Siphonobacter curvatus: one gene and its partner. The protein of the gene in region 1 binds, or shares a complex with, the protein of each later gene. Links are inferred from orthologs where the notes say so. Each region holds a gene or a part of one and is shown in the gene's direction. Other genes may lie near its edges. The genes, in order: secY and secA.

Region 1 (15,220 bases):
CCCTTCAATGAGAGAATCTTCACCTGCTTCCTGTAACCCTAGCATCGTGAAGTAGCTATCCCAGTAGTAAATCTCTCCGAAACGACCCCCGGGTACGACATAGCTACGGGGTAATGCCAGCAGAGAGCCCTTCACTTCACCCGTAGGCTTCCGAGTCAGGATCGGCCACAAGGCGTTGATATGAGCCTCAGGCGACAAAGACGTATCCGAAACAAAGTGATTATTAGGAGCATCCGGGAAGCGGAAATACTCGTTAACAAATGCCCTTAAGTCGAACCCTTCTTTATCTTTCTGTTCTTCATAAGCCCTTAAAATCTGCTTGGCAGGAATGAGTGGCTCCGCGTCGGCAAAGGTCTTGGAGTCCGGGAATAGCTCCTTCATCTGGACATCTACAAAGAGTTGTCCAAATTCTACATCAGGACTCGGGGGAGTCTGAAGTTCGGCCGGTGTACAGGCAAGTAGTAACAAGGGAATTGCTAGAATAGATAGAACACATGAACGAAGTATAAAGGGCATAGAGCTAAATAATAATGCTTAAGGGTTTTTAGAAACGTTTCTGAGTATCAGGGCAATAAAAGTAGAGAAAGCTCTACAGTGCCCCTAAAAGTGGGCAAATATCACCTATTTATGTATGTAACGAAGCTAGAGCTAAGATTCATATCTAAAAGAAGTATAGTTAGCTGAAGTAGAAACGTACGTAAAGTTTTAGCTCTTGGTAAATAAATCTTACACCTTGTGATAAAATGTTGTACTTTCGCCCTCTAAATTATATTTTCGGGTATCCGAAAAATACATTGTTTAAACTCGTTTAAACTTCTGATAGTCAATGAAATTTATCGTCTCGTCTTCGGCATTGTTGAAACAACTGGCGGCTATCAACGGAGTCGTAGCGTCCAATCCGATTGTTCCGATTCTGGAAAACTTCCTGTTCCAACTCGAAGGGAGTCTACTAACGGTAACGGCCTCTGATTTGCAGACGGTTATGATTACCGAAATAGAGGTCGAATCTTCAGATAAAGGTTCCATCGCTGTACCGGCTAAATTGCTCCTCGATACGTTGCGGGGTTTACCCGAACAACCCATTACCTTCAAAATTGATGCCGAAACGTTCGGTACTGAAATCGTCTCCGAGAACGGTCGGTACAAACTTTCCGGTGAGAATCCAATTGACTTCCCGAAAGTTCCGGCAGTTAACAAAACCTTATCGATTGAGGTAGCGGCAGAAGTGTTGGGTAAAGCCATCGCGAATACGAGCTTCGCAGCCAGTACCGATGATTTACGGCCCAACATGACAGGGATGTATCTTCAACTGGGGGAAAGCAATGCGACCTTCGTCGCCACGGACGGACACCGGCTGGTACGGTATCGTCGGCAGGATCTGCGTTCGGCCAATACCAGTACCATGATCATTCCCCGGAAAGCACTGAACCTGCTAAAATCTTCCCTGCCTTCGGATGACACAACCGTAAAGGCGGATTTTAGCCAGTCGAACGCGTTCTTTACCTTCGGTAACATCAAGATGATTTGCCGATTGATCGACGAGCGTTTCCCGGATTATGAAAACGCGATTCCCGTCAACAATCCGAATATCTTAACGATTAATCGACTCGAATTGCTGAGTTCGCTGCGTCGGATTTCTATCTACGCCAATAAAACGACTCATCAGATTCGACTGCGAATTTCGCAGGACGAACTCGTGATTTCAGCGGAGGATCTGGATTACTCCAATGAGGCATCCGAGCGTTTGGTTTGTGACTATAGTGGTGATGATCTGGAGATTGGTTTCAACGCGAAATTCCTGATCGAAATGCTGAATAACCTCAGTTCCAATCAATTGCAGTTACGTTTGTCTGCTCCCAACCGGGCGGGTATCCTGGTCCCCAACGATCAGGACGAAAACGAAGACATTTTGATGCTGGTGATGCCGGTCATGCTTAATACGTATGCCTAAAGATTTTTAAAGATGAAATAAAAAGAGCCTTTCGAAAGAAGGCTCTTTTTATTTGTTAATTCGTTGGATAAAAGACTTTTCACAACGAACTTCACGTTATTGATTCTGATAAATCCCTTCTTGTTTAACACGATGAAAACACTTCGACTCGTAGTAGTCCTGCTACTGACTGGACTGACCTTTCAGACCAATGCTTCGGATGAGCCTAAAAAAGAGGGAATCCAGTTTTTTCACGGTACGTGGAAACAGGCCTTAGCGAAAGCCAAAGCTGAAAACAAAATGATTTTCCTCGATGCCTATACAACCTGGTGTGGTCCCTGCAAGTGGATGCAAACCAAATCGTTTCCGAACAAACTGGTAGGGGATTTGTATAACAGCAAGTTTATCAACGTGAAACTGGATATGGAAGCGGGAGAGGGATTGAAGCTGATTGATCGCTATCCCGTAGAAGGTTTTCCAACGCTGTTTTTCATTGATTACGAGGGAGAAGTGGTACTAAAAGAAGCAGGAGCCAAAACGCCCGAGCAATTGATTGCCTTTGCAAACGAAGCCATTGAGCAGTAATAAACTACTAGTACATAGGTAGAGGAGTCGGTAAGGAAACTTGCCGACTCTTTTTTATGGAAAAAATACAATTTAAGAAGCGAGTTATCACGCAGATTAGAACCTGATAATCGATGCTTCACGGCAACAGCTACTAGCCCATTGTAAACCAGCTAAGGCAGACTCTTACAGTGTCAAGAAAAATTTACAAAAACTTTTCCTAAACACTTGTTTATCAAATAGAAAACCGCTTATTTTGCAACTCTGTTTAAAGATCGAACAAAAGGTCGCTGTTCAATATGGTTGGCAGAACTGTATGAACCTCTGATTATCAGACCACTGAGTTTATTTGTTCGGTTGCCACGTCAATTTCGGTTTTACCCGGTTTTGAACGTCAGAACTGTTACTGACTCCAGTACTTGAATGCCCAGGTGCAATGGAGTTGAGTAGTAAGCTGACAGGATGCTTCTTCCCGTATCTCGGGATTTTGGATGCGTACAGGCTTTTTTTTAGCCCATCTGGTACGCCCCGCAAGTCTCCTCTCCGCTTTCCTTCTCGGTACGTTACTGGTTTTCAAAATTTTTCAGGGAATTTCTGTCTTGATACGGTAAACAGCAGAAAAAGCACTACTTTTGCAGTCCGTTTTCTGAGGCCCCCAGGTGGGAGAGCTGATAACCAATTAAAAATCAAGAAGATGTCTGGTATTATTGGGAAGAAAATTGGCATGACCAGCCTCTACAACGCTGACGGCACCGCCGTAGCTTGTACGCTGATTGAAGCCGGTCCCTGCGTCGTGACGCAAGTAAAGACCGTCGAAACGGATGGCTACCAAGCTGTTCAGTTAGGTTTCGGCGAGAAAAAAGAGAAAAACACTTCCAAGCCGCTGGCTGGTCACTTCAAAAAGGCCGGTACAACTCCCAAGCGGAAGTTAGTAGAGTTCAAAACTTTTGAACAATCACTGAATTTAGGCGATACGATCGATTCTACGCTGTTTGCTGAAGGTGAATTCATCGATGCAATCGGTACGGCTAAAGGTCGTGGTTTCCAAGGCGTTGTGAAACGTCACGGTTTCGGTGGGGTAGGCGGTCAAACGCACGGTCAGCACAACCGTCAGCGTCACCCGGGTTCGATTGGTGCCTGTTCTTTCCCTTCACGGGTATTCAAAGGCCTTCGCATGGCAGGTCGGATGGGTAACAACCGCGTTAAAATCCAAAACCTGCAAGTACTTAAAGTGTATCCTGAGCAAAACCTGATCGTGATCAGCGGTTCAGTTCCGGGTGCCAAAAATTCATTTGTAATTCTTGAGAAATAGGTTCGTGTGAGTCTTCACACTTGCTTCTACTCAACGTAGCACTTGACAAGAAATGGAACTGTCCGTATTTAATATTCAAGGCCAAGAAACGGCGAAGAAAGTAACACTGTCTGAGGACGTGTTTGCAATTGAGCCTAACGAGCACGTAATGTGGCTCGACGTAAAGCAATACTTGGCTAATCAGCGTCAGGGTACGCACAAAGCTAAAGAACGTTGGGAAGTAGCCCGCTCAACCCGTAAACTGATGCGTCAGAAGGGTACCGGCGGAGCTCGTCACGGTTCTTTCAAAGCTAACATTTTCAAAGGTGGTGCTCGCGTGTTTGGTCCTAAGCCCCGCGATTACTCCTTCAAACTGAATAAGAAAGTGAAAAGCCTGGCTCGTAAATCAGCTTTGGCTTCTAAAGCAAAAGACGGCGTAGTAACCGTTGTCGAAAACTTCACTTTCGATTCTCCTAAGACCAAGCAATACATTTCGGTTCTGAACGCCTTCCAGGCGGGTGAAACGAAAACCCTGCTGGTTCTGCCGACGGCTGACAACAATGTATTCCTGTCAGCTCGGAATCTGCCCAAAGCCAACGTGCTGCCCGCAGATCAGTTGACTACCTACGCTTTACTGAATGCCGATCGTTTGATCATTGCTGAAGGAGCGTTAGAGAAAATCGAAGCATTATTGAACTAATCCGTTGGTCCGAAAGGCCTGGAGATTAACGACAAAAGATTATGAGCATCATCATTCGCCCGCTCCTGACTGAAAAGTCAACGGCTCAGAACGAGCAAGGAAAGTACGGCTTCGAAGTGGCTCTTACGGCCAACAAGGTCGAGATTAAGAAGGCCATCGAAAAAATGTACGGTGTGAAGGTTGAGTCAGTGAATACGGTTCGTCAAATCGGGAAGAAAAAATCTCGCAGCACGCGTACCAAAATCACGGCTGGCTTTACTTCCACCAAGAAGAGAGCGATCGTTACTGTTGCCGAAGGTGAAGTAATCGATTTCTATCAAGGCATTTAATTCAACATCCCCCTCCTCCAGGATGCGTTTTGAACAGGTTAGGCTGGCAGTGGAGGACATAGCCTGACCGTAGCAATTAATCCAATGGCAATCAAGAAGTTGAAGCCTGTTACGCCGGGAACCCGCTTTCGTTCGGCCCCGACGTTTAACGAAATTACGGCTAGCAAACCTGAGAAGAGCCTCTTAGAGCCTCTGAAAAAATCAGGTGGTCGTAACGATCAGGGTCGCCGTGCGATGCGTTACATCGGTGGTGGACACAAGCGTAAATACCGGATTATCGATTTCAAACGCGATAAACAAGGCGTTTCAGCAGAAGTAAAAACGATCGAGTACGATCCTAACCGTTCGGCTCGTATTGCGTTAGTTCAATACGCAGATGGCGAAAAACGCTATATCATCGCTCCCCAAGGTTTGACCGTAGGTCAGACGATTGTAGCTGGTGAAGGCGTAGCTCCTGAAGTAGGTAACGCATCTCCTCTGATGGCTCTGCCCATCGGTACGATTGTTCACAACATTGAGTTGAAGCCTGGCAAAGGTGGTCAAATGGCCCGCAGTGCTGGTACGTACGCTCAGATTGTAGGACGTGAATCGAAATACGTAATTCTGCGACTTCCCTCAGGCGAAACCCGTATGGTACTGGGTTCAGGTATTGCAACCGTAGGTTCAGTATCGAATGCCGACCACATGAACGAAAGCCTGGGTAAAGCAGGTCGCCGTCGTTGGTTAGGTCGTCGTCCTCGCGTTCGTGGTGTAGCAATGAACCCAGTTGATCACCCGATGGGTGGTGGTGAAGGCCGGGCTTCTGGAGGACACCCACGTTCACGTAAGGGTCTGTTAGCGAAAGGTAAGAAAACTCGCGACAAGAAGAAGGCATCCAACAAGTTAATCATTAGCAAGCGGAAGAAATAATGGCACGTTCACTCAAAAAAGGCCCCTATATTGATTTTCGCCTCTCCAATAAAGTGGAGGTAATGAATGGGTCAGGCAAGAAATCGGTTATTAAAACCTGGTCGCGTCGGTCGATGATTTCTCCTGATTTCGTGGGTCACACTTTCGCCGTGCATAACGGTAACAAGTTTATCCCCGTGTACGTGACGGAAAACATGGTAGGTCATAAACTGGGCGAGTTTGCCCCGACCCGCAACTTCCGTGGCCACGTCGCTAAAAAGGACAAAGGAAAACGATAAACCAGTTTACAGTTGGCAGTCTTCAGTTGACAGAGGCATATCGCTGGTAACTGAAAACTAAGAACCACAAACTGACAACTTAGTAATGGAAGCAATCGCAAAACTTAATAACGTCCCGACGTCGCCCCAGAAAATGCGACTGGTTGCCGATCTGATTCGCGGCCAGAAAGTAAACAAGGCATTGGCGATCTTAAAATATCAGCCTAAGTCGGGCTCTCCGCGTCTGGAAAAGTTGCTGCTGTCGGCAATTGCAAACTGGCAGGAGAAATTCGGCGAAGAAGTGAAGCTGGAAGATGCTGACCTATACGTAAAAACTATTTTCGTAGATGGCGGTCCTTTCCTGAAACGTCTTCGTCCGGCTCCTCAGGGCCGTGCGTATCGGGTACGGAAGCGTTCGAATCACGTAACGCTTGTTGTAGCCAGCAAAGCCAAGGCAGAAGAAACTAAAACCGAAAACACGGAAGCGTAACACACCATGGGACAAAAGGTAAACCCCGTAGGTCTTCGTCTGGGTATTGTACGTGGTTGGGAATCCAACTGGTACGGTGGAAAGAACTTCGCTGAAAAGCTGGTAGAAGACGAAACGATTCGTAAATACATTGCTGCTCGTATTCCTAAAGGTGCGATCTCGAAAGTAATCATCGAGCGTACGCTGAAGCGGGTTACCCTAACCATCAACACGGCTCGTCCGGGTGTGGTTATCGGTAAGGGCGGTAACGAAGTTGATAAAATCAAAGAAGAGCTCAAGAAATTGACGGGCAAAGATGTTCAGATCAATATCTTCGAGATCAAGCGTCCGGAAGTAGATGCGAAACTCGTTGGTGAAACGATCGCTCAACAACTGGAAGCTCGTATTTCTTTCCGTCGTGCTATGAAGCAAGCAATTGCTTCAGCTATGCGGGTAGGAGCACAGGGTATCAAAGTTCGCTTGTCAGGCCGTTTAGGTGGAGCTGAAATGGCTCGTACGGAAGAGTACAAAGAAGGACGTGTCCCTCTGCATACGCTCCGTGCTGACATTGACTACGCTATTTCAGAAGCTCAAACGGTATACGGAAAGATCGGTATCAAGATCTGGGTCTTCAAAGGAGAAGTATACGGTAAGCGTGATCTTTCAGTAGTTAACGCTGGTTTGAACGCCGGCGGTGCTGAAGCTCGTGGAGGTTCTGATCGCGGCGATCGTCGTGGCGGTCGTGGTGGAGATGATCGCGATGGTGGTAACCGTCGAGGTCGTGGTGAAGGTGGTGGTGACCGTGGACGCGGAAACAACAACCGTGGTGGCCAAGGCGGTGGAAACCGTGGTGGAAACAACAACCGTGGTGGCCAAGGTGGTGGAAACCGTGGCGGTGGACCAGGAGGACGTCGCTAATTAGGTTGTAAGCCCTAGTCAATAGGGCTTCAAACTCTAAAGAACTCAACGATCATGTTACAACCGAGAAGAACCAAATTCCGCAAACAGCAGAAAGGTCGGATCAAGGGTCTTGCAACGCGGGGCCATGAGATTTCCTTCGGCTCATTTGCAATCAAATCGCTGGAACCCGGCCGTATTACGGCTCGCCAGATTGAAGCGGCTCGTATCGCTGTTACCCGTGCAATGAAACGGGAAGGACAAGTATGGATTCGTATTTTCCCCGATAAGCCTATTACCAAGAAGCCTGCAGAGGTTCGGATGGGTAAAGGGAAAGGTGCTCCCGAGTATTGGGTAGCCAACGTGAAACCCGGAACAATTCTATTTGAATCAACGGGTGTACCTCTGGAACTGGCTCAGGAAGCTCTCCGTTTAGCAGCTCAAAAGCTGCCCCTACGGACGAAATTCGTAGTTCGCCGGGATTACCAGGAAGCTAACTAATTTGAGGATTTGATAATTCGACAATTTGAAATGGTTCTAGTCGAATACTACGATTTTCAAATTAGCCCTTTTCAAGTTTTCAAATTATAGCAGTAATGAAAATCAAAGACATTCGGGCTTTGAGTACGGAAGAAATCCGTCAGCAAATTGCCCAGGAAAAAGATGCATTGAGCCGTCTCAAATTTGCTCATGCTATTTCTCCAATCGAAAATCCGTTGCGTATTCGGACCTCCCGTAAGCTTATCGCCCGGTTGTTGACCGAACTTAACGCTCGCTAGTCATTGCCCGATACGGGCACAAAGCAAATTCCGAATCATGGAAGTAGAACGTAAGCTCAGAAAAGTCAGATTTGGTCGGGTGGTATCCAGCAGCATGGATAAGTCGGTGGTAGTTACCGTCGAGCGGAAGGTGAAGCACCCAATCTACGGTAAATTCCAAAAGAAAACGACCAAATTGATGGTACACGACGAAAACAATGAGTGTGGCGTCGGCGATACGATCAAAGTGATGGAAACCCGTCCCTTGTCTAAAAACAAACGGTGGCGTTTGGTTGAAATCATCGAAAAAGCCAAGTAATCAGGCAGGAGTAGGGATCGGTTTCCGTTTTTTGATGATTAGCGGATAGCTAAACTGAAAGCGGAAACTGAAAACGAAACTGAAATCTCAGCAAAGACATGCTTCAGCAAGAATCTAGATGTAGCGTAGCGGATAATAGTGGTGCCAAAGAGGTACTCGTAATCCGCGTGTTGGGCGGTACGGGCAAGCGTTACGCATCTATCGGCGACAAAGTCGTAGTAACCGTAAAACAAGCCCTCTCCTCTTCGAACATGAAGAAGGGAACGGTGTCTAAAGCCGTAGTGGTTCGTACGAAAAAAGAAATTCGCCGGAAAGACGGATCTTACATCCGTTTTGAAGATAACGCCGTCGTACTTCTAAACAACCAGGACGAACCGCGTGGAACTCGGATCTTCGGACCAGTTGCTCGCGAATTGCGTGAAAAGCAATTCATGAAAATTGTTTCGCTGGCTCCTGAAGTGCTCTAATCACTCAGGATAATCGTACGAAATCAAACAATGGAAAAGCAAAAGCAAGTGAAGCTTCACGTTCGCAGCGGTGACACGGTTTTAGTGATCGCCGGTGACGCTAAAGGTAAAACCGGCGTTATCAAGTCTGTGGATCGCGAAAAGCAACGGGCTATCGTAGAAGGTGTGAATCTGGTAAAGAAACACGTGAAACCTTCCGCGACCAACCCTCAGGGAGAAATCAAAGAAATCGAAAGTCCCATCCACATCAGTAACCTGAAAGTGGTAGACCCGAAGACGAACGAAGCCTCCCGCACCGGCCGTAAACTGAACGAAAAGGGCAAGTCTCAGCGTTTCAGCAAAAAGAGCGGTAACCTTATTTAACTAGCTTGGCGGTTAAAAGCTGTCAACACGAAACAGTGGGTCGGAAATCCACAAACCATTCGCATCAATGGCAACTCCCAGATTAAAACAAAAGTACTTTGACGAAGTAGTTTCTGCTTTGAAAGAGAAGTTCCAGTACAAATCGGTGATGCAAGTACCGAAACTGGAAAAAATTGTGATCAACAAAGGTATCGGTGCTGCTGTAGCAGATAAAAAGCTGGTTGACGTAGGGGTAGAAGAATTATCTACGATCTCAGGTCAGAAAGCGGTAGCCACGATCTCTAAGAAAGCAATTTCTAACTTCAAGCTTCGTGAAAACATGCCTATCGGAGCGAAAGTAACGCTGCGTGGCGAAAAAATGTACGAATTCCTGGACCGTCTGACGTCGATCGCTCTGCCTCGCGTACGTGACTTCAAAGGAATTAGTGACAAAGGCTTTGATGGCCGTGGTAACTATACTTTAGGTGTAAAAGAACAAATCATCTTCCCTGAGATCTCTATTGAGAAAGTACAAAAAATCTCAGGTATGGATATTACGTTCGTTACTACAGCACAAACTGACGCTGAAAGCTTAGAACTGCTGAAAGCTTTAGGAATGCCCTTTGCTGGACAAAAAAAGTAATTATTGATCCCCCGTCACTTCAGATTTCTGAAAAGGACGGGGACCAATTATAAGCAAACAAAATGGCAAAAGAATCAGTCAAAGCAAGAGAGCGGAAACGCGAACGTCTGGTAGCCAAGTACGCTGCTAAACGCAAAGCCCTCAAAGAGGCCGGTGACTTCATCGGACTTGACAAACTTCCCCGCAACGCTTCCCCTGTACGTCTCCATAACCGCGATAAGCTGAATGGTCGTCCCCGGGGTTACATGCGGAAGTTCGGTATCAGCCGTGTTACGTTCCGTCAAATGGCTTCTGATGGAAAAATTCCGGGCGTAACAAAATCGAGCTGGTAATTTTTGGTGTATCCATTTTGATTCTCTAATTTTGCGAGCCGTTTTGAAGCGGCCCGTAGCAAAATCATATTCTTTCATGGATCCGATTGCAGATTACTTGACCCGTCTGCGGAATGCCATCAAGGCTCGCCACAGAATCGTCGAGATCCCGGCTTCCAATCTCAAGAAGGAGATTACTAAAGTTCTCTTTGAGAAAGGCTATATTCAAAGTTACAAATTTGACGAAGAGGCTTCCGTACAAGGAACCATCAAAGTCGCTTTGAAATACAATCCCCTGACGAAACAGTCAGCTATCGTTAAGTTAACCCGCGTAAGTAAACCCGGTCTTCGGAAATACTCAGGTTCGAAAGAACTTCCTCGCGTATTAAACGGCTTAGGCATCGCAATTGTTTCGACGTCAAAAGGAGTTATGACGGACAAAGAAGCTCGTACCCTCAATGTAGGTGGCGAAGTACTTTGCTACGTTTATTAATTAAACCAATGGAATAGCGGAGGTCAATCTTACCACTGAAAACCTCCGCTAATTCATTTTAACACTCAGTACCATGTCACGCATTGGTAAAAAAATCATTACCCTGCCTGCTGGAGTTAGCGTATCGGTTGATAAGAGCCAGGTTACCGTAAAAGGACCTAAAGGCACATTGAGCCAAACGATTGACCCAGACATTACGGTAGAAATCGAAGGTAGCGAGTTACAAGTGGTTCGCCCTACGGAACAAAAACGCCATAAGGCCCTGCACGGTCTGTACCGTGCCCTGATCAACAATATGGTAGTCGGCGTAAGCACGGGCTACCGTACCGAAATGGAAATCGTTGGGGTAGGTTACAAAGCTTCTAACCAAGGAAATATCCTGGAATTGGCTTTGGGTTACTCTCACAGCATTTTCGTCGCTATTCCTGAAGAACTGAAGGTAACGACAGCGATGGAAAAAGGACAAAACCCTAAAGTGGTTTTGGAAGGTATTGATAAGCAACTAATCGGCCAAGTCGCTGCCAAAATTAAGTCTCTCCGTAAGGTTGAGCCTTACAAAGGCAAAGGTATTCGCTTCACGGGTGAATTCGTGCGTCGGAAAGCTGGTAAAGCGGCTGGTAAGAAATAATATTTCCAGTAGAAAGCTTCGGCTATGGCTTGAAGCTTTCTATACTCAAACGTGTGGGTCGGTAATCCACAATCAATTTGAATTACAATGGCAACTACTAAAGATTCCCGGCGGCTTCGGATCAAACGTAGCATTCGCAGTAAAGTGGATGGTACGCCTGTGCGTCCTCGTTTGACGGTTTTCCGCTCTAATAAAGGTATTTATGCCCAACTAATCGATGACGAAGCTGGCAAGACAGTAGCCGCTTCTTCTTCTTTCGAATTAGGCTTACAGGGTAACAACGTTGAAGCTGCTAAGCAAGTAGGCTTGAAAGTAGCCGAATTAGCTAAGGCCGCTGGTATTGAAGCTGTGGTGTTTGACCGGAACGGTTACCTGTATCACGGGAAAGTAAAAGCACTAGCTGACGGAGCCCGCGAAGGTGGCCTTCAATTCTAATTTCAAAGAATCATGCAAACGAACAGACCTACCAAGTATAACGAGTCAGAGTTAAAGGAACGTGTTGTTGCTATTAACCGGGTAGCTAAAGTAGTAAAAGGCGGTCGTCGCTTCAGCTTCTCAGCTATCGTAGTAGTAGGCGATGGCAAAGGCGTAGTAGGCTACGGATTAGGTAAAGCCAACGAAGTAACCGACGCGATTGCTAAAGGAATTGAAGATGCCAAGAAAAATGTGGTACAAGTTCCTTTATTGAAGCATACGGTACCTCACGATATGGAAGGTAAATTCTCAGGTGGTTTCGTACTGCTGAAGCCTGCTGCTCCTGGTACGGGAGTAATTGCGGGTGGTGCTATGCGTGCCGTTCTGGAGAGCGCCGGTATTCGCGACGTATTAGCGAAATCAAAAGGTTCTTCCAATCCTCACAACGTAGTAAAAGCTACGGTTGATGCTCTGCTGAAAATGCGTGCACCCCACGAAGTAGCTCGTCAGCGTGGAGTGAAACTGGCAACCGTATTCAATGGATAAGTCATAGTGTTCTTAGTTCTTGGTTAATTAAGCATAACTTAAGAACCAAGAACTAAAAACCGAGAACTTTAAAGAAATGGCAAAGGTTAAACTTACTCAGGTTCGTAGCACGATTGAACGTCCTGAAAACCAAAAGCGTACTATTAAAGCCCTGGGTTTGGGCAAAATCAATCGGAGTGTGGAAGTTGAGCTGAATGATGCCATCGCTGGTATGATTCGTAAAGTGAACCACCTCATTCAAGTGGAAGAAATCTAAGAAACTCAGTGTGGAGCGGTAACGCTTTTCACTTTGAATCAATACGACAATGAATCTTAGCAATTTGAAACCCGCCGCTGGTTCTACGAAAGTAGGTAAGCGTGTCGGTCGCGGACAAGGCTCTGGTAAAGGAGCAACTTCTGCTCGCGGACATAAAGGGGCTCAGTCTCGTTCGGGTTACAGCAGTAAAAGAGGTTTCGAAGGTGGTCAGATGCCTTTGCAACGTCGTGTACCTAAGTTCGGTTTTAACAACCTGAGCCGCGTAGCTTACAAAGCAATCAATCTGGACGCTATCCAGTCTTTAGTTGAGAAAACTAATGCTACTGTAGTAGACATTGAACTGCTTTACAACAACGGTCTGGTTGGTAAAAAGGATCTGGTAAAAGTACTGAACCGCGGTGAGGTAAAATCAGCTGTTGAAGTGAAGGTACATGCCTTCTCACAAACGGCGGTTGAAGCCATTGAAAAAGCCGGTGGTAAAGCAGTTACGGTTTAGTTTCCGGATGAACGACAGGTGAATTTGAATCCTCGCTGGAATGAACAAGTTTATAACTACTCTCAAGAACATTTGGTCCATTGAGGAGCTCCGTAGCCGGATCCTCAACACCCTGTTGTTTATTACTGTTTATCGTATAGGTTCATATATTGTTCTGCCGGGTATTGATCCGGCTCGACTTCCTAAGGGCCAAGGAAATGGTTTGCTGGATTTGATTAACACCTTCTCTGGAGGAGCTTTTCAAAACGCTTCCATTTTTGCTCTGGGTATTATGCCCTATATCTCGGCGTCTATTGCAATTCAGCTGTTGACCATTGCACTGCCTTATTTTCAGAAAATGCAGAAAGATGGGGAGTCTGGTCGTCGCAAGCTAAACCAGATTACTCGTGTATTAACCATTTTCGTTACTACGGCTCAGGCAATCGCCTATACCCAATCACAGATTCCGGCGGAAGCCTTGATGATTGAGCGAAGCTGGTTTACCATTTACTCAACAATTATTTTGATTTCGGGCACAATCTTCTGTATGTGGATGGGTGAACGAATCACGGATAAAGGAATTGGAAATGGTATCTCTCTGCTGATTATGATTGGTATCGTAGCTCGTTTCCCGGTTGCTTTGCTGCAGGAAGCTGGTTCAAGAGGTACTGGTGGAGCTTTATTATTCGTAATTGAACTTGTTGCCCTGTATTTTGTTGTAATGGGTGCTGTTCTAATTACGCAAGCTACTCGCCGTATTCCTGTACAGTATGCCAAGCAGGTAGTAGGAAACAAGGTGGTTGGCGGACAACGTCAGTATATTCCCTTGAAGTTGAATGCTGCGGGTGTTATGCCCATCATTTTCGCCCAAGCGTTGATGTTCGTACCGGGTCTAGTAGCGGGCTATTTTGCTGAAAAGAGTGATACGGCTCAGTCGATTGCTCAAGCGTTTAATAGCTATGACCACTGGCAGTATAACGTGTTATTTGGTTTCCTGATTATTGTATTTACGTATTTCTATACGGCGATTTCAGTAAACCCGCAGCAGATTGCTGATGACATGAAACGGAGTGGCGGTTTTATTCCCGGTGTTAAACCTGGTTTTGAAACGTCAGAATATATCGGTCAGATTCTTGACCGTATTACCTTACCCGGAGCGATTATGTTAGCTCTGGTGGCAGTAATGCCAGCGATTGCTCGTCTGTTTGGTATTTCTCAAGGCTTTGCACAGTTTTTCGGTGGAACATCCTTACTGATTCTGGTAGGGGTAGTACTGGATACACTGCAGCAAATTGAAAGTTACCTGCTGATGCGTCGTTACGAAGGTTTAATGAAATCAGGACGCGTGCAAGGCAGAACGACTGAAAGCGTTTCTGCGATTTAATACACAGAAAGATGGTTTATCTAAAAACTGACGAAGAGATTGAATTAATCAAAATCAGTGCTCAGGTTTTGGGTAAGGCTCACGCCGAGGTTGCTAAACTGATTAATCCAGGAGTAACAACTAAGGAACTGGATCGTGTAGCAGAAGAGTTTATTCGGGATCACAAGGGTCATCCTTCGTTTAAAGGGTATAATGACTTCCCGGCTGCTCTTTGTATCTCCGTCAATGAAGTGGTCGTACACGGTTTTCCAAGTCCGTATCGCTTAAAAGAAGGAGATATTATTTCAGTAGATTGTGGGGTGTTTTTGAATGGATACCATTCGGATAGTGCATTTACTTATCCAGTGGGGGAAATTAAACCTGAAGTAAAACAACTGCTGAAACGCACCTATGATTCTCTTTACCTGGGCATTGATAAAGCAGTAGCAGGTAATCGGATTGGTGACATTGGGTATGCGGTACAAAGTCATGTGGAGCAATTTGGATACGGTGTGGTTCGAGAGTTAGTGGGACACGGCGTAGGTAAATTTCTTCACGAAGGCCCAGAGGTACCTAATTTCGGAAGAAGAGGTCAAGGTCCCCAACTCAAAGAAGGGATGACTATTGCCATCGAACCGATGATTACTCTGGGGAAACGAAGTGTGGTACAGGAAAAAGATGGTTGGACTATTCGTACAACGGATCGGCAGCCGGCCGCTCACTTTGAGCATACGGTGGCGGTTCGCAAAGGGAAGGCCGAAATCTTAACCACTTTCGAATACATTGAGCAAGTACTGGCCGAACGTAGTATGGCCATCGCATAATAGGAAGGATAGGGCGAGTACTTCTCAATTCTAAA
Region 2 (16,355 bases), 1.4 Mb from region 1 along the record:
AGTTGAATCAACAAAAGAGGCTGTCTGACGTAGACAGCCTCTCAACATTCCTGATTTACTTGAGCTAGCGACTTATTGAGTTGTCAGTTTCAAGTTTACAGTAAGCCGTGTTGGGTTAGAAGGTATTTTCTAAAACGATTCCACAAGGTCTGACCATGCGTAGGAAAAACTACGTTTCTATCTATTGAGAACGAACAACGTAACTTAAAACTATTTACGGCTCAGGATGGTTTCGCCCCACCAGGCCTGTTGAATTCTTTTGTTTACCTCTACGTTAGGAAAAATACCCCGAAATAACTCAGAACCAGGGCCGTACGCAAACACGGGCACGGGGTTAGCGGAGTGATTCATCCAGATAAATTTTCCTTCGACAACGCCATTTCTCCAGTCACCACCCGTCAGGCTCAAGCCACCCGTTTCATGATCGGCAGTTACGATGACAAGTGTTTCGCCGTTCTTTTCCGCAAAGTCGAGAGCAGCTCCTACCGCTTTATCGAAATCCAGCATTTCAGTCACCATATATTCCAGGTCGTTGGCGTGACCAGCCCAGTCAATCTGCGAGCCCTCAGCCATGAGGAAGAAACCGTTTTTGTTTTCCGACAGAATGCTTAATGCTTTTTCTACTTCCTGACGAAGCATAGGACCCCGACCTTCTTTAACCTTGATTGGATTCATGCCGGCATTGAAAGCAACCAGCTTTTTACCCGTGGCTACCGTAAAATCCTGGGAAGTATCGGCTACCGTATAGCCTTTCTTTTTAAAATCTTCGAGTAGGTTTTTGCCGTCTTTCCGTTGGAAGAAATACCGCATTCCGCCACCAATCACTACATCGAGGTCCGCATTGACCATTTGCTCAGCAATGGCTTCGTGTTGTGAGCGGGAGGACTGGTGAGCATAAAAATCTGCTGGGGTAGCGTCTGTAATGTCGCAGGTAGTAACGATACCGGTAGAAAGTTTCCGCTTTTTAGCCAGTTCGGCCAAGGTCACCTGGGGACGATTGGCAGAGTCTACCGCGACGGCTCCGTTTTTCGTTTTTACACCCGTAGACAGAGCCGTACCACCCGCTCCTGAATCGGTAATAAAATCTTTGACGGGGTGCGTGGTAGAAAGACCGAGGTATGGAAAACGGTTCAGGTGAAGCGGACCTTTGTTGGCAATCTGAGCGGCGTATACCTGATTGACGCCCATCCCGTCACCAATCAACAAGATTACGTTTTTAGGACGTTTGGGCGTTTGCTGAGCCTGTACTGACAGCCCGCCCGCCAGGAGACCGACACACAAAAGAAGGTAACGATGCATAATACTTAAGGGAAAAAAAGAAGTGAATACACTACAAAATTCGACCTAATTGCCAGCTAAAAGGCCGTTAAACGGATGAATAAATTGTTAAGTCTTGCCTGATAAAAATGATCTTTCAATAAAATAGCTACGAGTACCGGGCAAGAACACGCATAACCTAATCAAGCAAGTAAGAGTTAATAGATAGACAGATACGGACGTTTACAAGCGTTGAAGAAGGTTCACAAAAGGCCAATTACTGGATTTTAACAATCTTCCGTACTAAAGTAAAAAATAAGTAGCTGATTTATAGTAAATTATAGTCGGCCCTGATGGTTTTGACTTTAATGTGAACAGAAGAGTGTAGTAAAAATGGGTACGAAAATCTGATGTTAGCACCGATTTCTCGAAACGTCTTAGTGCGTAGCAGACCGCATCAAATATGCCTTCTGATCCAGAATTTAGTATGCTACCATACCATATTATTTTTTGGAATAGGCATGAACTTTTGAGACTTAAAAGCACTTGTCTAACGCCGCATTTTAATCGTCCGAAACAAAGAAGATTAAGGATTTGCAAATTTATCTGGTACTTATCCAATGTCTTATTGAATTATTCTATTAGAAATTTGGTAAGTTCGAGAAGATAACTATTCTTTGCATAGTGCAAAAAAGCACGGCAAAGTACAAAATACGAGCTGTACCGCTTGACCCTTATGTATATCAACGCGATAAGTAGCTATTTGCCGGAGCAAGTTGTTACGAATGAACACTTCGCCCGACTGAATGGATTGTCTGACCAGTGGATTGTGGAGAGGACGGGCATCCGAGAACGTCGGAAAGCTGCCCCCCATGAAAACACGAACACTATGGCTGTGGAGGCCGTTCGTCAGGGGTTAGCCCTGTTACCATACCCTGTTCAGGAGATTGACCTCATTGTAGGAGCTACCTACACCCCTTACGATACGATTGTATCGTTAGCTCATGCGGTTCAGCATGATCTTCAAATTCCGGATATTCCGGTACTGTCCGTATCAACGGCCTGTTCTTCGTTATTGAATGCCCTGGAAGTCGTTCAGGGGTATTTCTGCATGAAGAAAGCGACCAAAGCTCTGGTTGTCGTGTCGGATAACAACACTGCTTACAGCAACGAATCGGATAAAATAGCCGGACACTTGTGGGGCGACGGAGCAGCGGCTCTGTTCCTGTCCAACGAACGGGTATCGGATTCGGATCTGAAAATTGTTGATATTCTAACCGGCGGGGCAGCCACGGTAGGCAAAGCCCTGGAAGGGGTTGTCCTGAAGCCTAACGACGAAGGGTTTGTAATGCCCAACGGCCGCGATGTATTTATTCACGCGGTGCAGTACATGCCCCGAGCCAGTCGTCAGATTCTGGGTCGTAATGGACTTACGCTGGAGGAAGTAGATTGGGTGCTGCCGCATCAGGCCAATTTCCGGATCAGCAAAAAAGTAATGGAAGAACTGGGCTTACCGATGGAAAAACTTTTATCTAACATTCAGTACTTAGGGAACACCGGTTGTGCCGGTTGTGCTATTGGCCTGGATGAAAATAAGTACCGCTTCCAGAAAGGCGATCACATCGTCGTCACTACGTTCGGTGGGGGATACTCGTATGGTGCGATGCTGGTAGAAGCGTAAGCGAATTCCATTTAATAACAAGCCTTTACGAAAAAGGCCGATGAATACATTCATCGGCCTTTTATGGTTTAATCAGGATTCTGACTAAATCGCTCGCGATTACTCAAACTTCATCGTCACTACCTGATCGCGACTATTATCGTAAGCATCAATAGATACGTTTAAGCTACCCGGAGCCTTCGTTAAATGATTGAAAGGATCTACTTTGTCCCAGAACTCCGTCTTTTCCCGACCGAAGTCAATGGTTTTCGTATGGCCTTCCTGCCCAATAACTAGGTAATAATGTTGCGATCGTGGCGACAGATCAGCGTACTTCTTGAATACTTTTTCCTGTTTCCAGGTCATTTCCTGAATGGTCTGCGGATCGTCGATCAGATTGCGTTTCTTTCCTTTAAAAGCCGCTAGCGTATCATAAATGCCGTAACCTACAATGGCCACAATGATCAGAGGCAACAGTTTAACGTATATATCCGTATCACTACGCTTCTCTCTGGTCCTTTTGCCACTGCCGCTCGTACTACCCCCGCCAAAACCTGGAATTTTCAGCTTGGCCCGTTCGCGGTGCACGGGGCGATAGTAGGGGTTTTCCTGTGGTGTATTGCTCATAGTGAAAAGATTCAGTGCTGATTTTAGAACGTAGATTCGCTCGAATCCGTTTCAATCCAAGAGGATAATTTCCCAAGTATAAAAGGGAGAACCACTAGGGAAAGATTTTGCCAATTCGGGCGTTATACCTACAAAAGTAATGGTTTCCCCTGCAAAACAACCGTTTCTACTTCCCAGGCAATAGCCTCGAAAAACACTGAACTGCTGTCAATTTGTCCGATTCATTAAACCTTTTGTCCACTTTCGAAGCTAAACCATTATTTAGGAATTGTTTTTTTGCTCTTGGGTGGAAAGAATCGAGTAAATTTGTGTTCTACCTATTGTTTAACGACCCCAGGTTGGGGGTTTCATTTTAAGTCCACTGAACCGACTTGATTATGAAATCAGCACGTGTACGGGCTGACTAACCACGAATAACGGTGCTTTAGCACATAGCTATGCTTAAACTCATCACCAAAATTTTCGGTACAAAATCCGATCGGGATTTAAAAGAACTCTATCCTTACGTCGGAAAAGTCAATACCGAATTTGCCAAATTAAAAGATCTTTCGGATGACGAACTTCGTCAGCAAACCGCTGATTTGAAGGCAGTCATCAAAGAAAGACTTGCTCCCATTGATCAACAATCCGAAGCGATTCGTCAGCGTATTGATGCGAATCCGGATATGGACATTAATGAAAAAGATTCGCTCTTCAAGCAGATTGATGCCCTCGAAGTACAGTCGGATCAGAAGCTGGAGGACGTATTACTTGAAATCCTGCCCCGGGCTTTCGCGATTGTGAAAGAAACGGGTCGTCGCTATACCGAAAATGGTCAGTTGGTAGTTACGGCTAACCTACATGACCGTTTTGTAGCTTCCAGAAAGTCGAACGTCATTATCGACGGCGATAAAGCAATCTGGAAAAATACCTGGAATGTCATGGGTCAGCCCATCACCTGGAACATGGTGCACTACGATGTACAGCTGATTGGTGGGGTGGTACTGCATCAGGGTAAAATTTCCGAGATGGCTACCGGGGAAGGTAAAACGCTGGTATCAACGTTACCCGCTTTCCTGAATGCCCTGGGCGGAAAAGGCGTACACATTGTAACGGTCAACGATTACCTGGCCAAACGTGACTCCGAGTGGAATGCTCCGCTGTTCGAGTTTCACGGCATGAACGTAGACTGTATCGACCGTCACGAACCTAACACGCATTCGCGTCGTCAGGCGTATCAGGCTGATATTACCTACGGTACCAATAACGAATTTGGTTTCGACTACCTCCGCGATAACATGGCTCGCACACCGGAAGAATTGGTGCAGCGGAAACACCATTACGCCATGGTCGATGAGGTCGATTCTGTATTGATTGACGACGCCCGTACCCCCTTGATCATCAGTGGGCCGATGGTGAAAGACAATGACGTACAGGAATTTGAAATGTTAAATCCCCGGATTGAGCGTCTGGTGGATGAGCAGCAAAAACTCGTACAGGGCTTTCTGACGGAAGCTCGCCGGTTGATCGCTGCGGGGAATACTAAAGAGGGTGGATTGGCTCTGTTCCGGGCACACCGGGGATTGCCGAAATACAAACCGCTGATCAAATACCTCAGTGAGCAGGGCAATCAGGCCATCATGCGGGCTACTGAAAATGACTACTTGCAGGAACAAGGCAAACGGATGCCCGAAGCCGATGCTCCGTTGTACTTCGTCATTGAAGAGAAAAATAACTCCGTAGAACTGACGGAGAAGGGTATCGACGTGATGACCACGAAGAATGAAGATCCTAATTTCTTCATTCTGCCGGATTTGTCGGTAGTCCTGAATCAGGTTGAAAAATCAGATCTTTCTGAAGCAGATAAAATCCACAAGAAAGACGAGATTATCCGCGATTACTCCATCAAGACACAACGGATTCACACGGTTAATCAATTGTTGAAGGCTCATACGCTTTTTGAAATTGACGTGGAATACGTGATCATGGATGGAAAGATCAAGATCGTCGATGAGCAGACGGGCCGGATTATGGAAGGTCGTCGGTACTCGGACGGTTTGCACCAAGCCATTGAAGCCAAGGAACGCGTTAAAGTGGAAGACGCGACGCAAACCTACGCGACGGTTACCTTGCAAAACTACTTCCGGATGTACCATAAACTTTCGGGTATGACGGGTACGGCCGAAACGGAAGCGGGTGAGTTCTGGCAGATTTACAAACTCGATGTAGTAGCCATCCCAACCAACCTGAAAATTGTTCGGAAGGACGAAGAGGATAAGGTATATAAAACCGTTCGGGAGAAATACAATGCCGTTGTTCAGGAAATCGATGAGCTGGTGAAAGCCGGTCGTCCGGTACTGGTGGGTACAACGTCAGTTGAAAACTCGGAAATCCTGAGCCGTTTACTGCGGATGCGGGGTATTCAGCACCAGGTACTGAACGCCAAACAACACCAACGCGAAGCCGAAATCGTGGCATCAGCGGGTCATTCGCGTAACGTAACCATCGCGACCAACATGGCCGGTCGGGGTACAGATATTAAGCTGACGCCTGAATCGAAAGCATCTGGTGGTTTAGCGATTATCGGTACGGAACGTCACGAATCGCGACGGGTTGACCGTCAGTTACGCGGTCGGGCGGGACGTCAGGGTGACCCAGGATCGTCTCAGTTCTTCGTATCGCTGGAAGATAACCTGATGCGTCTGTTCGGTTCCGAACGGATTGCCAAGGTGATGGACCGCATGGGTATGGAAGAAGGAGAGGTAATCCAGCACTCAATGATTACGTCTTCGATTGAGCGAGCTCAGAAGAAAGTAGAGGAAAATAACTTCGGTATCCGGAAGCGTCTGTTGGAATACGACGACGTGATGAACTACCAGCGGGAAGCCATTTACAAACGCCGGAAAAATGCGTTGTTTGGTGACCGTCTGGCTCTGGATATTGCCAATATTACCTACGACGTTTGCGAAGAACTGGTCAACAATAATCCAAGCTTCGAAGAACTTGAATTGCGGGTGATTGAGACCCTTGCTATTCAGTTGCCCTTCACTCGGGATGAATTCCTGCGGATGAAGCCTGAGCAGCGTACGCACCAGCTACACACTGCTGCCGAGACTCACTATCAGGCGAAAGGTGCGGATATCGCTCAACGGATGCGTACGTTCTTCCAGGATCTGTTCGAAGCTAATCAGGGTAATGTTAATGAGCAATCGGTCATTGGATTGCCCTTTACCGATGGGGAGCACGTGATGGGCTTCCAGGTGAATTTCCTGAAAGCATTGAACTCTGAAGGCCGGGAAGTAACCCGTGAAATTGAAAAGAATATTGCTCTGACGGTGATCGACCAGGAATGGAAAGAACACCTCCGCGATATGGATGACTTGAAGCAATCGGTACAAAATGCCGTATTCGAGCAAAAAGATCCTTTGCTGATTTACAAGTTCGAATCGGTTGACCTGTTCAAGCAGTTCATCAATAAAGTCAACTTTGACATTGTTCAGTTGCTCATGCGTTACGATGTGCCTGAGCTGTTTGTTGATCAGCCGCAGGTGCCTCAGCCGCCGCGTCGGCCTGAACCACAGCCCCAGCTACAGACGAGTAAAGACGATGTATCGGGACTGACGGGTGGAAGTGGACCGAGCGTAGAAGAGCTTGAAGAAATGGCTCCTGCCATAGAACGGCCTCGTCAGCAACCCATTCGTGTTCAAAAGATTGAACCTAACCAACGGGTATCGGTTCAGTACATGGACGGTCGCGTAGAGCGGGACGTGAAGTTCAAGAAAGTAGAAGAAGATGTGAAACGTGGCGTATGTGTACTTATTGATTAGTATCGTTTGCTAGCGTTAATAAAAAAGGTCAGTCTCTGGTAGAGGCTGGCCTTTTTCCGTTTCCAGTTTCTTAGGTAAAATCCAATAAAGATAGCGGGACGGGTTATCGGTAGCATTGGCTACGGACGCAAAAATTGGTAGGCTGTGCCTACCGGGCTGGACGATTTCCCGCATGTCATACGGGGCTAATGATAGTGAACCCCTTCGGGGTTGGCGGGTCGGAAAGCAAGCCTGAATGAACTCGGGGAGGTGTGGCCGTTTAACCCCGGAGGGGGGGATTTGATTAGCCATGGGTGCAACTCATGGTTAGCATCGCATTGAATTCCACCTATGGTATAAGGGGTTATTTAGAGTGAACCTCTTAAGGGTTGGGTATGATTGGAAAAGGGCGACTGATGTAGGTTTGGAAATTCGCACCAATTAGATGGTCTGCAGCATCTTTTTAAGGTTGGGTTAGACTTAGAACTAGCATTTTCCTACAACCGATCTGATTAACAGATCATACCTGATTTTACTTCCCCATACAAACTAAAATTTCCCAATTCCTGCTGACATAGGGCTGTCATCGGGCCCTTCTACTTTTACATCCGAACCACAAACCAGCTGAGACGATGGAACTGATTCCGATGTTTTTAAAAGAAATGGAGCAGGAAGCTCAAACCACCCGTAAGATGTTATCCCGTGTACCCGATGATAAATTGGATTGGGCTCCGCACGAACGAAGTATGCCAATGCGAACTCTGGCAACGCATATTGCCGAACTACCTACCTGGGTAACGATGACATTAACGACGGATGAGCTGGACTTTGCTTCCAACCCTTATCAAAAGCAGGAGATCCATACGAATGCAGACCTAATGGCGTTTTTCGAAAAAAGTCTGGAGGATGGGAAGACACAGTTAGTATCCGAAAACGAAGGTATTCTCAACGAACCCTGGACGTTACGAGACGGTGAAACCATCTACAGTATCCGGCCCAGACACGAAGTCATCCGTATGGCTTACAACCAGATCACCCACCATCGGGCTCAGTTAGGCGTATACTTACGTTTGCTGAACATACCAATTCCGGGTAGTTACGGGCCCAGTGCGGATGAGATGAATTTCTAACGAAGAAAACCAGCCTTTGGGTTGGTTTTCTTCGTTTCAGGGGAAATCTTTGGTGAGTATCAGCATTCTTGCGTACCTAACCTCTTACCTGATGAACCACCTGCCTGTCAGCCAGCCGATCCGTTGGCATTACCTCCGTCGTACCGCTCTTTGGTTCGTTGCCCTTTATACCATTCTGTATACGCTCCCACTTACCGATATGGAGGCGATTATTGAGTTGACGGAATGGGTAGGCCCACAGGTGTTACATCTGGATAATGCCAAAAAAATATGGAATACGGGCAGTGGCGATACCTCTTTTTCCTATGCGTACCTGTTTGTACTCAGTTCGTTTTGCTTAGGCATGGCGGTTCTACTGGCGGCAGTAGTTGGACCTCGCCGAAACTATACGTTGTTTTACGTACTCACGCAAACCTTTGTTCGCTATTACCTGGCTTACTTTATGCTTTTTTACGGGTTTGCCAAAGTGTTTGAAGGTCAGTTTATTTCGCCACCACTCATTTCGCTGGAGCAAACCTATGGTAATTCTTCACCCATGGGCATCGTCTGGGTAATGATGGGATTGTCCAAAGTGTATGCCGTTTTTGGAGGATTAGGCGAGGTAGTCGGAGGATTACTACTCTTTTTCCGGCGAACCAAGACCCTGGGAGCCCTCCTGATTGTGGCCGTGATGACCAATGTTGTCATGCTGAATTTCGCCTACGATATTCCGGTGAAGTTATTTTCGAGTTATCTACTCTTGTTGACCTTTTTTGTATTAACACCGGATATTCCCGCCTTGGTGCGACTATTTCTGTTACAACAACCAGCTCAGTTGAATCAGTCGTCACTGGCTTTATCCGGGAAGGGGCAACGTCTCACGCATACGATCGGTAAAACGCTGGTGATCCTGTTTCTAATCATGAAAACCAGTGGCAGCTTCAAGCCCTTTCCGGATGCTGATATTGCTCTGCGGGGTACCTACAAAGCTGAAACCTTTGTCCTGGGAACGGATACGCTGCCGCCCCTTACTACTGATAGCATCCGCTGGCAGAAGCTACTGATTGAGAATAGTTACGGAATTTTATTACGCATGAATAACAAACAGGAATACTATAACACTAAAATCGATGAGCAGAAGAAAACCATTCGCTTTACGAATCAGTATGATTCAACCCAACGATATACGCTGAACTACGTTTGGGCAAAAGATACGTTTCAACTCAGAGGTGAATGGGAAGGAAAGCCCTTGCAGGCCAGCTTCCGGCGTAGAAAAGTAGAGGACTATACGTTGACAGGTCGCGGTTTTCATTGGATCAGCGAATATCCCTATAACCGGTAGTGGTACAGTTTATTTAGATTTTCTGCGATTCCATAGTTCAATTATATGTCACATCGCAAGCCTCATCTACCCACAAAAATCTGTCCGGTTTGTCAGTTACCGTTTAGCTGGCGGAAGAAATGGGAACGCAATTGGGAAGAGGTAGTGTATTGCAGTGACAAATGCCGAATGAATAAATCAACCATTAAACCCAAGTCTGAAAACATATGAAACCTTTCATCTATGTTTTATTACTAATCAGTTTTATAGCTTGCAAAAATAAAGACGCCGACTCGCTGGTAGGGAAGTGGATGACGAGTGGCCAGAATCCCGAGGCCTGGGGCTTTGTATTGGATAAAGAGGGAATCGCTACAGCTTTGCCCGTTAAGGGCGTTCAGTACAAAACCTGGGAACAGGTAGGCAGTAATCTGGTCCTGCACGGTACAAAATCAGAAGAACCGTATACGAACAGCTTTAAGATTCTTTCCCTGAAAGACAACACCCTGGTGGTAGAAGACGAGAACGGTCGGGAACTTACCTTTACCAAAACGTCAGCGATGAACGTCAGTGATCAGGATGAGGAAGCCTGTTATTCCTACACCATGAATCAGGATACTGTTTTTCTGCACCTGACAGCAACGCGTCCACGGGTGACGGGCGATCTAACGTACCAACTTCACGAAAAGGACGCGAATCGTGGTAGTATTCAGGGAAAAATGAAGGGGGATACGCTTTTGGCCGAATATACCTTTAATTCCGAGGGTCGCTCTTCTGTACGCGAAGTGGTTTTCATCAAAAAAGGGGATACGTTGGTAGAAGGATTTGGCCCAGTCCATGATAAAGAAGGTAAGGTAGTTTTTCAAAATCATAAGGACATTACCTTTACGAATGGCCTTACGCTGAAAAAAGTCAATTGCGTGAAATAAGCTTTTAGTGGGATTTTATCATTTTCCAATTCAATTCGAGACAGTCCAGCAGGGCTGTCTTTTTTTCTATCCGCTCATTCGTTTCTTCTGTTAATTTTATGCGTTCATTAGTCAACGCTCATCCATGTCTAACCGCTTTACTACGCAGTGTACGCTTTTCGTGTCCCTGCTGACCACCTCTATTCTATACGGACAAGTTATTCCCATCGAAACGCAGCAAAATGCACTGGTACTCCAAACGGATGCCAGTAAGCGAGTAGGAATTAGCTATTTCGGTCCTCGCCTGCAGCAAACGGCTGAATACGGCTCCATCATCAAGGAAAGTCGCCAGCAGGACGAAAATGCAGGTATTTATAACTCAGCCTATACGCCGAGTGGCTCCTGGAGTTTGTGCGAGCCCGCTATTCGCATTACGCACGCCGATGGCAATACCTCGCTTGAATTACAGTACCAAAGCCACCAAACGCAAAAGCAGGACGATAATGTAAGCCTGACAACGGTAGTACTGAAAGATCCGGCGTACGCGGTTGAGGTTACGCTGTATTACAAAACCTACGCGAAGGAAAATGTAGTGGAGCAATGGAGTACGATTCGCAACCAGGAAAAGGGTACCATTATCCTGCATAAATACGCTTCGGCAAATCTGTACTTCGTTGGGAAGCAGTTTCACCTGACGCATTACCACGGGGGCTGGGCTCACGAAATGAATCCCGAAGAAACGCAGTTAAAAGCCGGTATCCTTTCGCTGGATTCCAAACTGGGTACGCGGGCGAACCTGTTTCAGCCGCCTACGTTTATGCTTTCTTTCGATAAACCCGCTTCGGAAGAAGAAGGCAAAGTACTGCTTGGAACGCTGGGCTGGTCTGGGAATTTCAAGATTGACTTTGAAACGGATACGTACAACAACCTTCGTCTGATTGCGGGCATCAATCCCCACGCGTCGGAGTATCCGCTAACGGCGGGGCAGGAGTTTAAAACGCCTTCGTTTATCTACACGTATTCAGATCACGGAAAGGGTGAGGCCAGCCGCAATCTGCACCGCTGGGCTCGCAAGTACCGGATTCTCGACGGAGAAGGTTCTCGTCTGACGCTCCTTAACAACTGGGAGGCTACCTATTTCGATTTTAACGAGCAGAAACTAACGGGCTTGTTTGCGGATGGGAAGAAACTCGGCGTTGATTTATTTCTGCTCGACGATGGCTGGTTCGCCAACAAGTATCCCCGGAATGGTGACAATGCGGGTTTAGGTGATTGGAAAGAAAACGTCAAGAAATTGCCGCATGGAATCGGTTACCTGGTTAAAGAAGCTCAGAAAGCGGGAGTTAAATTTGGAATTTGGGTAGAGCCGGAAATGGTGAATCCCAAGAGTGAGTTGTACGAGAAACACCCGGAATGGGTGATCAAACAGCCCGCTCGTCCGGAACATTATTTCCGTAATCAGTTGGTCCTGGACTTGTCGAATCCGAAAGTACAAGACTTTGTCTTTGGTGTCTTGGATGATCTGTTTACGAAGAATCCGGATCTGGCGTTCATTAAGTGGGACTGCAATGCGGTAATCTATAACGCTCATTCAGAGTACCTCAAAAGTACTAAACAAGCGGAATCGAAACTATACGTAGATTACGTACTGGGACTTTACAAAGTGCTCGAACGCGTGCGGGCCAAGTACCCGAAAGTGCCAATGATGCTCTGCTCGGGGGGCGGTGGACGCGTGGATTACGAAGCCCTGAAATACTTCACTGAATTCTGGCCAAGTGATAATACCGATCCGCTGGAACGCATCTTCATGCAGTGGGAATACTCGTATTTCTATCCGACGATCGCTCACTGTGACCACGTCACCGACTGGGGTAAACAACCCCTCAAGTATCGGACCGATGTGGCCATGATGGGTAAAATGGGATATGATATTGTGGTCAGCAAGCTCGACGAAAAAGATCTGCAATTCAGCCAGCAATCCGTAGCAACGTACCGCTCCATCAGCGACGTAGTCTGGCACGGCGACCTGTACCGGATGGTGAACCCTCGCGAAAATGACTTTGCTTCGCTCATGTTCGTGAATGGAGACAAGAGTCGTTCGGTGTGGTTCAACTACATGGTAAGCAGTAGATTTGGAGCGGGTTCTGGTCGGGCAGTACCCTTAAAAGGACTTGATCCGAAGAAAAAGTACGCCTTGAAAGAGATCAACTTATACCCCGGCACGCAATCAAAAATTACGAAAGAAGCCGTTTATACGGGCGATTTCCTAATGACCGCAGGCTTTAATCCTGCTGTTAATCTGAATCGTACCAGCGTTATTATTGAGCTGACGGAAGTGAAATAGCCCTTAAAATGACGAGCAAAACAGGCTATCTCTGAGGAGGTAGCCTGTTTTTTTTGTAAAGGGATGCTCCCCGCATGTCATACGGGGGCATTACATTGAACCCCTACGGGGTTTGGCTCCTGTGTTAAAAAATAAATGGAACAGGTTATAAATATTTTTCCGATCTCGTAAACTATTTCACAACTATTTTTATTTACATGTATATACATATATGTTTGTACGCCTATTCATAAGGCTGTAGAAACTATACCTGAATCGAATTGTCTTTAACAAAATATTTTTATGAGTCTCCTCAGTGATTTAGAGTGGCGTTACGCTACTAAAAAAATGAACGGCGTTCCCGTTCCTCAGGAAAAGGTTGATATTATTCTTGAAGCAGCCCGTTTGGCTCCGACGTCTTCGGGTTTGCAGCCCTTTGAAATCCTGGTCATCACGAACCAGGCTTTGAAAGAACAAATCCTGCCGATTGCCAACAACCAAAGTCAGATTGTGGATGCTTCACACGTACTGGTTTTTGCGGCCTGGGATGACCTGGATGCTCAACGTATCAACGATATGTTTCTGCACACGACTCGTGAACGCGGCTTACCCGACGATCGCATGGACAGCTACAAAAACATGTTATTAAGCGTATACGGAGCTAAAACTGCTGAGGAGAACTTCCAGGCAGCTGCTCGTCAGGCGTATATCGCTTTTGGTATTGCCATCGCAGCCGCCGCTGAGCAACGCGTAGATGCGACACCGATGGAAGGCTTCAACGCCGCTGCGTTGGATGAATTACTGAATCTGAAAGAAAAAGGCCTACGTAGTGTAACCTTATTACCCCTGGGCTACCGCGACGAATCAGGCGATTGGTTGGCTCCGATGAAAAAGGTACGGAAGCCGAAAGATCAGTTTATTACGGAACTGAATTAGTTTATGGTTGATAGTTGTTGGTTAATAGTGAGGAAAGCTTATCACTTTTAGAAAGTCTAAAGCTAAAAGTATATGGCTTTCCAAGACTATCCAACTCATCGAAAACCAACAACGAATAAAAAAGCGAGGCGTTTCCAGATTCTGGAAACGCCTCGCTTTTTAACTGAAGAAGTCCTTCATTTTTTCGAAGAACGATTTATCATTTTTCGTTGGACGCGGCTGGAAGTTCGGTGAAGTCCGTAGTCGTTCCAATATGCCTCGTTCTTCTGCGGAGAGTACGCGGGGCGTCCAGACGTTTACGTAAATCAACTGGTCACCCCGGCCGTAGCTGTTCAATTGGGGAATACCCTTGCCTTTCATCCGTAAGATCTTACCGCTTTGCGTACCGGGTTCCAGAGTAATTTTGGCCCGGCCTTCAATCGTCGGGACTTCTAGGGAGGTCCCCAGTGCCGCGTCTACAAAGTTAACGTACAGCTCATGCACGACGTTATTACCGTCGCGTTTCAGGTCGGCATTCTCTTCTTCCTCTACTACAATGAGCAGATCGCCGGGAATACCACCCCGGGGCGGCACGTTACCCTTGCCGCCCATCGACAGTTGCATGCCTTCCGCTACGCCCGCCGGAATCTTGATCGAGATTACCTCTTCGGCCAGCGTACGGCCTTCGCCCATACATACGTCGCACTTGGAATCTACGATTTTCCCTTCGCCGTTACAGGTCGAACAGGTGCTGGCCGTCACCATCTGGCCCAGCATGGTCTGCTGTACTCGGCGAACCTGACCTTGACCGTTACAGGTCGGACAGGTGCGTAAGGACGTACCGTTTTTTGAGCCATTACCACCGCAGGCATTACAGCTGACGTGGCGTTTTACTTTGATTTTCTTTTCAACGCCGTTGGCTACTTCCTGTAAATCAAGTTTGAGCTTGATGCGTAAATCCGAGCCTTTCCGAACGCGTTGTTGCTGACGGCCACCGCCCCCAAAGCCACCGCCGAAGAAGCTGCCAAAAGGACTGCCTTCACCAAAAATATCGCCGAATTGAGAGAAAATATCCTCGGCATTTTGCGGACCTGAGTACCCTCCGCCCATACCCGCGTGACCGAACTGGTCGTAACGGGCTTTTTTGTTGGGATCAGAAAGTACTTCGTAGGCTTCTGCCGCCTCTTTGAATTTATCTTCCGCTTCCGGGTTGTCGGGATTTTTATCGGGGTGATACTTAATCGCCAGTTTCCGGTATGCTTTCTTAATCTCCTCTTCCGTCGAAGACTTGGAGACGCCTAATATTTCGTAATAGTCACGCTTTTGTGCCATCTTTTTTCAATCAAGAAATGAGCGAATGAGGAAAAGAATGAAGTGGGGAAGAATTAATCATTCGCTCATTCGAACTATGATTATACCCCGACCACAACCTTCGCAAAGCGAATCACTTTGTCGCCCAAGTAATATCCTTTTTCTACCTCATCAATTACTTTTCCTTTCAGGTCTTCCGAAGGAGCGGGGAACTGGGTGATGCTTTCGTGCAGATCGGGATCGAAGGCCTGACCTTTCGATTCCATCGGCTTCAATCCTTTGCCGGCTACGGCTTTGGTCAGTTTATTGAAGATCAGCTCAATGCCTTGGGTATCCACTTTGCCATCTTCACCGTAGGTGGCCTGGGCCCGCTCAATATCGTCCAGTACGGGTAAAATGGCTTTGATTACGTTCTCAGAAGCCGTCTTTACCAGTTCGTCTTTTTCCCGCAGCGTACGCTTACGGAAATTGTCGAATTCAGCGACCAGGCGAATGTATTTATCTTTTAGCTCTGCATTCTCAGACTGTAGTTTCTGCTCTGCAGACGGCTGATCCGTCGTTTCAGCTGCTGATCCATTGGTCTCAGCAACGTTGTCAGCCTGGGGAGTTTGTTCGTTCTCTTCGGGTTGCGTAAATTCCGGATTCGTCATGTCTTATGTACTTTTTTACCAGTAAAGTTTCGCAAAATTAGCTTGCCAATGCGGTTTTCGCTGACAGAATGACATTTTACTTTAGAAAGTCAGAAAAGTAAACCGACAAAACCAAAGATTCACATCGTAATACATTCTGTAGATCAGTAGGCTAGGAGCGGTAAACTGAAAAGACACATCGCTGGAATGAATTGAGCCCATCAGCGGTTTACAGGCAAGAACGTACTTTTGCAGTAGCAAGTAAAGGCTTCATCACTTTCTATGACCGTTTCCGACATCATCCAGCAAGAAAACGCGTTGCGTATCAAAGAAATCGCCCGGGATTTGGGCTTCGATTTTTGCGGGATCTCGCGGGCAGATTTTCTGGAAGAGGAAGCCCCCCGCCTGGAAAAATGGCTACGGCTGGGCCGTCACGGGAAAATGCAGTACATGGAAAATCACTTCGACAAACGGCTGGATCCCCGCCTGCTGGTGGAGGGAGCTAAATCAGTC

What was found.
Region 2: the proteins of secY (region 1) and secA are in contact, whole or in part, in a crystal structure (PDB 3DIN), measured with the Thermotoga maritima proteins. The link is inferred for Siphonobacter curvatus from one-to-one orthologs. Residues at the interface, in WP_004081795.1 of Thermotoga maritima: Glu108, Gly109, Glu110, Glu111, Ala236, Glu237, Arg238, Arg239, Ile240, Thr241, Ile242, Gln243, Tyr244, Ala245, Arg246, Arg247, Val248, Thr249, Gly250, Arg251, Arg252, Val253, Tyr254, Gly256, Ala257, Ser258, Thr259, Tyr260, Leu261, Pro262; in WP_004082002.1 of Thermotoga maritima: Glu261, Ala262, Arg263, Lys300, Ala301, Arg302, Thr303, Ile304, Ile305, Leu323, Tyr324, Asp325, Pro326, Val329, Ser330, Tyr333, Ile336, Lys340, Phe345, Val349, Glu363, Phe364, Tyr374, Ser375, Gly376, Gly377, Glu393, Ile395, Thr482, Ser483.

What each region holds. Positions count from the first base shown.
Region 1 is NZ_PTRA01000001.1:164,539-179,758, forward strand. Bases 12,404-15,220 are described here. They hold secY (preprotein translocase subunit SecY), read left to right. Parts: upstream 12,404-13,059; coding sequence 13,060-14,382; downstream 14,383-15,220. Other genes in these bases: rpmD (50S ribosomal protein L30), read left to right, coding at 12,404-12,523; rplO (50S ribosomal protein L15), read left to right, coding at 12,573-13,019; map (type I methionyl aminopeptidase), read left to right, coding at 14,394-15,185. In the rest of the region: alpha,alpha-trehalase TreF, read right to left, coding at 1-516; dnaN (DNA polymerase III subunit beta), read left to right, coding at 827-1,951; C5O19_RS00635 (thioredoxin family protein), read left to right, coding at 2,084-2,515; rplC (50S ribosomal protein L3), read left to right, coding at 3,189-3,806; rplD (50S ribosomal protein L4), read left to right, coding at 3,859-4,485; rplW (50S ribosomal protein L23), read left to right, coding at 4,527-4,814; rplB (50S ribosomal protein L2), read left to right, coding at 4,899-5,723; rpsS (30S ribosomal protein S19), read left to right, coding at 5,723-6,001; rplV (50S ribosomal protein L22), read left to right, coding at 6,087-6,470; rpsC (30S ribosomal protein S3), read left to right, coding at 6,477-7,367; rplP (50S ribosomal protein L16), read left to right, coding at 7,422-7,847; rpmC (50S ribosomal protein L29), read left to right, coding at 7,943-8,125; rpsQ (30S ribosomal protein S17), read left to right, coding at 8,163-8,423; rplN (50S ribosomal protein L14), read left to right, coding at 8,522-8,890; rplX (50S ribosomal protein L24), read left to right, coding at 8,921-9,253; rplE (50S ribosomal protein L5), read left to right, coding at 9,321-9,875; and 6 more genes. UniProt on the Escherichia coli protein: The central subunit of the protein translocation channel SecYEG. Consists of two halves formed by TMs 1-5 and 6-10.
Region 2 is NZ_PTRA01000001.1:1,608,546-1,624,900, forward strand. What follows is about bases 3,599-7,550. They hold secA (preprotein translocase subunit SecA), read left to right. Parts: upstream 3,599-3,981; coding sequence 3,982-7,350; downstream 7,351-7,550. Outside these bases: C5O19_RS06510 (alkaline phosphatase), read right to left, coding at 211-1,299; C5O19_RS06515 (3-oxoacyl-ACP synthase III family protein), read left to right, coding at 1,994-2,938; C5O19_RS06520 (hypothetical protein), read right to left, coding at 3,038-3,544; C5O19_RS06535 (DinB family protein), read left to right, coding at 7,962-8,459; C5O19_RS06540 (hypothetical protein), read left to right, coding at 8,551-9,780; C5O19_RS06545 (DUF2256 domain-containing protein), read left to right, coding at 9,826-9,990; C5O19_RS06550 (lipocalin family protein), read left to right, coding at 9,987-10,685; C5O19_RS06555 (alpha-galactosidase), read left to right, coding at 10,810-13,008; C5O19_RS06560 (nitroreductase family protein), read left to right, coding at 13,291-13,923; molecular chaperone DnaJ, read right to left, coding at 14,083-15,234; C5O19_RS06570 (nucleotide exchange factor GrpE), read right to left, coding at 15,315-15,863; tRNA epoxyqueuosine(34) reductase QueG, read left to right, coding at 16,125-16,355. UniProt on the Escherichia coli protein: Required for protein export, interacts with the SecYEG preprotein conducting channel.